Regions from separate parts of the Mycolicibacterium sp. XJ1819 genome, predicted to be linked through region 2. Evidence: riboswitches for the same ligand, from Rfam matches in the RefSeq annotation. Region 2 holds a riboswitch; the other holds the start of a gene.
What was found. A riboswitch is a leader RNA that binds a small molecule or an ion and turns the genes downstream of it on or off. The one in region 2 is predicted to bind cobalamin.
Positions count from the first base shown of each region.

Region 1: linked by a shared signal. The riboswitch ahead of ABQE89_RS03710 (FecCD family ABC transporter permease) and the one ahead of ABQE89_RS03545 ((2Fe-2S)-binding protein) in region 2 are both predicted to bind cobalamin.

Region 1 is NZ_JBEFST010000003.1:39,675-43,076, forward strand. Features, by position in the region: gene ABQE89_RS03705 (ABC transporter ATP-binding protein) at 1-299, opposite strand, end outside; gene ABQE89_RS03710 (FecCD family ABC transporter permease) at 296-1,276, opposite strand; cobalamin riboswitch at 1,467-1,660, opposite strand; gene ABQE89_RS03715 (hypothetical protein) at 1,753-2,100, shown strand; gene ABQE89_RS03720 (nuclear transport factor 2 family protein) at 2,097-2,471, opposite strand; gene ABQE89_RS03725 (flavin monoamine oxidase family protein) at 2,520-3,402, shown strand, end outside.
Region 2 is NZ_JBEFST010000002.1:364,673-368,074, reverse strand. Features, by position in the region: gene ABQE89_RS03550 (L,D-transpeptidase) at 1-887, shown strand, start outside; gene ABQE89_RS03545 ((2Fe-2S)-binding protein) at 891-1,655, opposite strand; cobalamin riboswitch at 1,686-1,867, opposite strand; gene ABQE89_RS03540 (M13 family metallopeptidase) at 1,879-3,402, opposite strand, start outside.

The DNA.
Region 1 (3,402 bases), on a different contig from region 2:
ACCGCTTCAGCCACCGTCAGTTCACCCGACGGCCGCTCTTCCTGCCCGACCACGGCGATGCTGCGCGCCCGGCGGCGGGCGGGCATCCGGTGCAGGTCCGCACCGTCGATCCGGACCGTTCCGTCCGCCGGAACGTCGAGGCCCGAAAGCGCCCGCAGCAGCGTCGTTTTACCCGCGCCGTTCGGGCCGACCACCGCCAGCCGAGTCGCCGCGGGAACGATCAGGTCCACGCGGGACACGATGGTTCTGGCGCCGCGGCGACACTCGACGCCGTGGGCGCTGAGCGAGCCCGCGCTCATGAGTTGTTTCCGAATTCGTAACGGCGACGGCCCATCAGGAACAGGAACACCGGTGCGCCGATCAGTCCGGTGACGATGCCCAACGGCATCTCCCGCGGCGCCGCCATCTCCCGCGAGACCACATCCACCCACACCAGAAACAGCGCCCCGGCGCACACGGTCACCGGCAGCATCGCACGATGAGTGGCGCCCACGATCAGCCGCGCCGCATGCGGCACGATCAGCCCGACGAACCCGATGCCGCCGGAAACAGCCACCAGCACACCCACCAGCACGCCCTGAATCATGAACAGCGCGTTGCGAAGCCCTCGCACCGGCACACCCAGCGAGATGGCGGTGTCCGAGCCCGCCGCATAGGCGTCCAGCCACGAATGGATCAGCATCGCCCCGACCAGGGAGATCAGCACCACCGCGCCCGCGAGGGGGACCTTGGCCCAGGTGGCTCCTGCAACGCTGCCGAGCATCCAGAACATCACGCTTTCGGCGGCGTGCGGGTCACCGGCGGTGAACACCAGCAGCGACGACAACGCCATGAACGCCGAGGACAGCACCACCCCCGACAGGATCAGCCGCAGTGCGGTGAGCCCACCTTGGGCACGGGCCACCCAGTACACGGTCAGCGTCGCCACGACCGCACCCAGCAGGGCCCCTCCCGACAACGCCCAGATTCCCAGCGCGGAAAGCACACCCAGCGTCATCACCGCCGTGGCGCCCACCGCCGCACCGGCCGACACGCCCAGAAGATACGGTTCGGCCAGCGGGTTGCGCACCAGTGCCTGCATCAGAGCGCCGGCCAGCGCCAGACCCGCCCCCACGATCGCCGCCAGTATCGAGCGCGGCAGCCGCAGGTCCCAGATGATGACGTCGAAACCCGCATCGCGTTCGGCTCCGGTGAAGCGGCCGACTACCGTGCGCCAGACGTCATCGAGCGGAATGTCTTCGGCCCCAAAAGCGACCGAGACCACGATGCTCACCATCGTGAGCAGCCCGAGCACCACGGTCAACGGAAGAAACGGCACGCGTCGAACGGTGGGTACGGGCGAGTCGGCTGCGCGGCGTGATGTCGTCTCGGTGACGGTCACGGGCACCGCATCCGAAATTCACACCTTGGCCAGGTGATCAGCAAGTCTGCCTCTTATGCCGGGGTATCTGTGCGCGAGACACCTGTGGACTCAACCGAGAACGGCAGGTCTTCGGACTCGGGATGTGCCGAACTCGACGCCTTCCCGGACGCCTGTAGTGGCGTCCAGTGACCTATGTCGAGCCCATCTCCCATACCGCTGCGCGCCAGTCCCGGAGTCTCACCGGGTTCCCTGACACCCGCACATAGCACGGATGCGACCGCTCTCAACGGCCGAGACTACCAAGCACGACCTCGCACCTGAGCGCATACCCATTTGCTGGCGCCAACATTTCGCGCCAGCTAACCTTTGAACTGTCCTGAGGAGACCGCATGTTCAAGCTCTTCGCGATCGTTGCCGCGTCCGCGGCGCTGACGTTCGGCGAGGCCCCGACCGCCACGGCCCAACCCGACCCGAAGGTGCCCAACGGAGAGGCCAACTGGTGCCCGGGCGGTCAGAAGTCGGGATACGGCGGGCAGCGCTACTGCCTCGGAGAACCGTTCCCCGACGGATCGTTCTATTCCCAGACCTGGAGCTTCGGCGCGGGCGGTCCTTTCGCGCCGGGCTCATGGCACCGCACCGCCTCGTGCAGCGCGTGGGTCAACGGTCAGATCCAGGGCGGTCTGCCCTACGGCGGTGTTCCCGAATGCGGCGGCGGTCCGCGGGTCATCCACTTCTAGTTGTCGGGAATCGGTGTCTGCTGATACAGCACCAGCCGCCATCCGTTCTCGGTGCGGTGATACGTGCTCGCCATCGCAGCCACGAAAGGCGGTGCGTCGTCGCGGCGGGCGCTTCCCGTGTACACCAGGATCGCGGTGTCGGCGTCGACCTCGACAAGCCGGACGTCGCTGATGTCGTAGGAGTGCCACGGCGGCGACTGCGACAGCGACGACACCACCGCCGCGCGGTCGAGCACCATGCCGTTCGCCACCACCATCAACGCGTCGGGCAACATGACCGCGCCGTAGAACTCCGACCCGGTGGAGTTGCACAGCGACTCCCAGCCGGCGCGCTCCAGTTCCAGCAGGATGCTCTGCAGTTGTTCAGCCATGCCCAACCGGATACCCGCTTCGCCTAGATTCGTCGCCAGGAGGCACCAATGGGCATCGAGACCGACGTGGCGGTGATCGGCGCCGGGCTCGCCGGGCTGACCGCCGCACGCAAATTGCACCGCGCCGGGGTCGGCGTCGTCGTACTGGAGGCCCGCGACCGAGTCGGCGGGCGGACGTTGAATCATCACCTCGGTGACCGGTTCGGCGACGCGGTCGTCGAGGTCGGTGGCCAGTGGATCGGTCCCGGCCACCACCGCGTTCGCGCGTTGATCGACGAGTTGGGTCTCACCACGTTCGACACCCACGACGAGGGCGCCAAGTTGTGGGAGTACGACGGCCGCGTGCGCCGCTACCGCGGCGAGGTGCCCAAGGCCGGGCCGCTGGAACTGGCCGACGTGCAGCTCGCCCTGACCCGGCTGGAACGGATGGCGCGCCGGGTCGATCCGGCCGCCCCCTGGCGCGCCGAACGTGCCGCCGACTGGGACCGTCAGACCGTGGCCTCGTGGGTGCGGCGCCACGTGCGAACGTCGCTGGGCCGGGCCTTCATCGGGTTGGCGTGTGAAGCCGTCTGGGCCGCGGACGCCGCCGACCTGTCACTTCTGCACCTGTTGACCTATACCAGTTCGAACAACGGTCTGACCCAACTCATCTCGACGCGCGGCGGAGCTCAACAGACCCGCATCGTGGGCGGGTCGCAGCAGATTTCCTCGACGATGGCCGCCGAGCTCGGCGACGCGGTCCGATTGGACTGCGCGGTGCGCGAAGTCAGCCGACGCGACGCCGTCGAGGTGGTCACCGACACGGCGACGGTGCGGGCCAGGCGGGTCATCGTGGCGATGAGCCCGACGCTGGCTGGACGCCTCGCCTACCGTGAACCGCTGCCCGCCGACCGTGACCAGCTCACCCAGCGCATGCCGAACGGCTCGGTGA
Region 2 (3,402 bases):
CGGCGCCGGCCCCGGCGCCCAACCCGTTCCTACCGCCGCCGCCCGCACCCGCGGATCCGTTGGCGCCGGCCGCGGCGCCCGCCCCGAACCCGTTCCTTCCGGCGAACCCGTTCGCCCCGCCGCAGCAGATTCCCGAGGGCACGCCGGCCGGGCAGAACCCACTGCCGTACACCGGTCAGCCGGTGTTCGCGCCGCCGAGCTTCAACCCGGTCAACGGCTCCATCGTCGGGGCTGCCAAGCCGATCTACATCAACTTCCAGCGGCCGATCGCGGACCGCCAGATGGCCCAGGACGCTGTGCACATCACGTCCAACCCGCCCGTGCCCGGCAGGTTCTACTGGACCAGCGACACCCAACTGCGGTGGCGTCCCCAGGACTTCTGGCCTGCAGGCACCGTCGTCCATATCGACGCCGGCGGCACCAAATCGAGCTTCAGCGTCCCCGAGCAGCTGGTGGCCACCATCGACGACTCCACCAAGCAGATGGAGATCATGCGCGACGGGAAGTTGATCAAGACCTTCCCGGTGTCGATGGGTAAGAAGGGCTACGAAACCCGCAACGGCACGTACTACGTGCTGGAGAAGTTCGCCGACATCGTGATGGACTCGTCGACCTACGGCGTCCCCGTCGACGATGACGAGGGGTACAAACTGAAGGTCAAAGACGCCGTCCGAATCGACAACCAAGGCATCTTCGTGCACAGCGCGCCCTGGTCGGTCGGCGCTCAGGGCAACAGCAATGTCAGCCACGGGTGTATCAACCTGAGCCCCGAGGACGCGAAGTGGTTCTACGACAACTTCGGCAGCGGGGACCCGGTGGTGATCAAGAACACCGGTGGCGACACCTACAACCAGCCCGACGGTGCGTCGGACTGGCAGATGTTCTGACGGTCACCGAGTCGGCTTCTCGGTGCCTGGACGCGGCTTCGGGCCGGGTTTGGTGATGAACACGCAGTCACCGCAGACGCCGCCGCCCGGAGTGCGGTAGTACAGACAACAACTGGTGCGACGGTAGCCTGCCCCGTTGAAAATCACTTCGCCATCAAGCCTTTCGTCGGCACACAAACGCCGGGCCAGTTGTTCGGCAGGGTCGGATGTCGTTGCGCGGTCGATCACCCGAGCGGCGCTGAGCAGCGCAGACGCGGCGTTGCCACGCAGCAGCCGGGCCGAAATGGGCCCGAGTCGGTGCAACGCCGCGGTGAGCACGGCCAGATGCCCGTCGAGAACCTGGTTCGCCAGCAGCGTTTCCAGACCGTCGCCCTGCCAGGCGACGGGCTTTTCGATGTGCAGCCGGATCCGACCGGCGGTCTCAGAAAACAACAATTGCTCGGCGTCGAGGTCGGGCAACACCCCGTGCCGAATGAGTGCGCCGAGACCGATCGACCAGAGACGCGCGGCCAGGCCGAGCTGGAACGTCGAAACCGCGACGCGACGTTCGTCGGTGCCGATCCGGGACTGAACGCGTCCGACGATCGCCGTGAGCAGCTCGGTATCGGTGTACAGCCGATGAACCGGATACCAGCTGTCGTCGCTGACCGCTCCGCAGCTCACCGCGAAATATGGGCTGACGGTGGAGATCTCGGCCAGAATTCGCGTCGCATCGACGGGAGCGTTTCGCCCGGCTCGGTCGGGTCCCACCATTGCAGGACGTGACATATTCAGCTCTCTCGGGGTGCACCGCCCCGGGTAGCAGGACGTGATGACACGAGTGTCCTGGCTTTCGGATCGCTGCTCGCCTCGCCTTCCAGCCCGCTGGCCGTGGCTTGTTGAGGGTCGCTCCCCGATGACAGTGGCGGGACCGCGCCGGATTTCCACCGGCTTCCTACGTCGTCATCACCTTACGGACGACATTACTGCATCAGGGGATTCGTCGAGCCTCTCAATTCCAGATGCGCACCCGTCGCTCCGGCTCCAGATACAGCGCGTCGTCCTCGCTGACGTCGAACTCCTCGTAGAACGCGTCCATGTTGCGGATGACGCCGTTGCACCGGAACTCCGGCGGTGAGTGCGGGTCGACTGCGAGGCGCCGGATGGCCTCGGCGTCACGCGATTTCGTGCGCCACACCTGTGCCCAGCCGAAGAACACCCGCTGCACACCGGTGAGTCCGTCGATCACCGGAGCCTCCTTGCCGTTGAGCGACAGCTGATAGGCCAGCAGCGCGATGGAGAGCCCGCCGAGGTCGCCGATGTTCTCGCCGACGGTGAAGGCGCCGTTGACATGCGGGACAGGGGAGTGGCCGTTTCCTAGTTCCCGCGGTACATACTGCTCGTACTGTTCGATCAGCGCCTCTGTGCGGGTGCCGAACTCGGCGCGGTCCTCATCGGTCCACCAGTCCACCAGGTTTCCGTCGCCGTCGTATTTGGACCCCTGGTCGTCGAAGCCGTGCCCGATCTCGTGGCCGATGACCGCGCCGATACCGCCGTAGTTGGCCGCGTCGTCGGCGTCGGCGTCGAAGAACGGCGGCTGCAGAATCGCTGCCGGGAAGACGATCTCGTTCATCCCGGGGTTGTAGTAGGCGTTGACGGTCTGCGGCGTCATGAACCACTCGTCGCGGTCGACGGGCCCGCCGAGCTTGGCCAGCTCACGGTCGTAGCCCACCTGATAGCCCCGCAGGTAGTTTCCGTACAGGTCGTCGCGCTCGATGACCAGCGCAGAATAGTCCCGCCACTTGGCCGGGTAACCGATCTTCGCGGTGAACCTGTCCAGCTTGGCCAGCGCCTTCTGCCGAGTCTGCGGGGTCATCCACTCCAGTGAGTTGATGCTGACCCGGTAGGCCTCGCGCAGGTTCGCCACCAACTCGTCCATCCGCGATTTGGCATGCGGTGGGAAATGCCGCTCGACATAGAGCCTGCCGACCGCGTCGCCCATCAGGTTCTCGACCAACGACACCGCGCGCTTCCAGCGGTCACGGATCTGCTCGGTGCCCGAGAGCCTGCGGCCATAGAACTCGAACTCCTCGGCCACCAGGTCGTCGGTCAGCAGGAACGCGCGCGCCCTGATCAGCCGCCAGCGCAGCCAGGCCTTCCAGTCGTCGAGGCCGAAGCCCGACTCGCCCGACCACTGCGAGGCGAACGCCGTGAGGTAGTCGGGTTGGCGCACCACCAGTTCGGCGGCTTGTTCAGCGGTGGTGCCCAGCGCCGTGAGCCAGCCGGCCCAGTCGAAGCCCTGGGCCTGCGCCGGCAGGTCGGCGAAGGTGCGCAGGTTGTAGGACAGGTCGGCGTCGCGGCGTTTGACGACGTCCCAGTGCGCCGCGGCCAACGCGGTCTCCAGTGCGACGATCCTGGCCGCGGTCGCGGCGTGCTCGCCCGGGCCGTAGACGAGGGTGAACATCGCCGCGATGTGGTCGGGGTAGGCCGCCAGGATCTCGGCGTGCCGCGCATCGCGGTAGTAGGACTCGTCGGG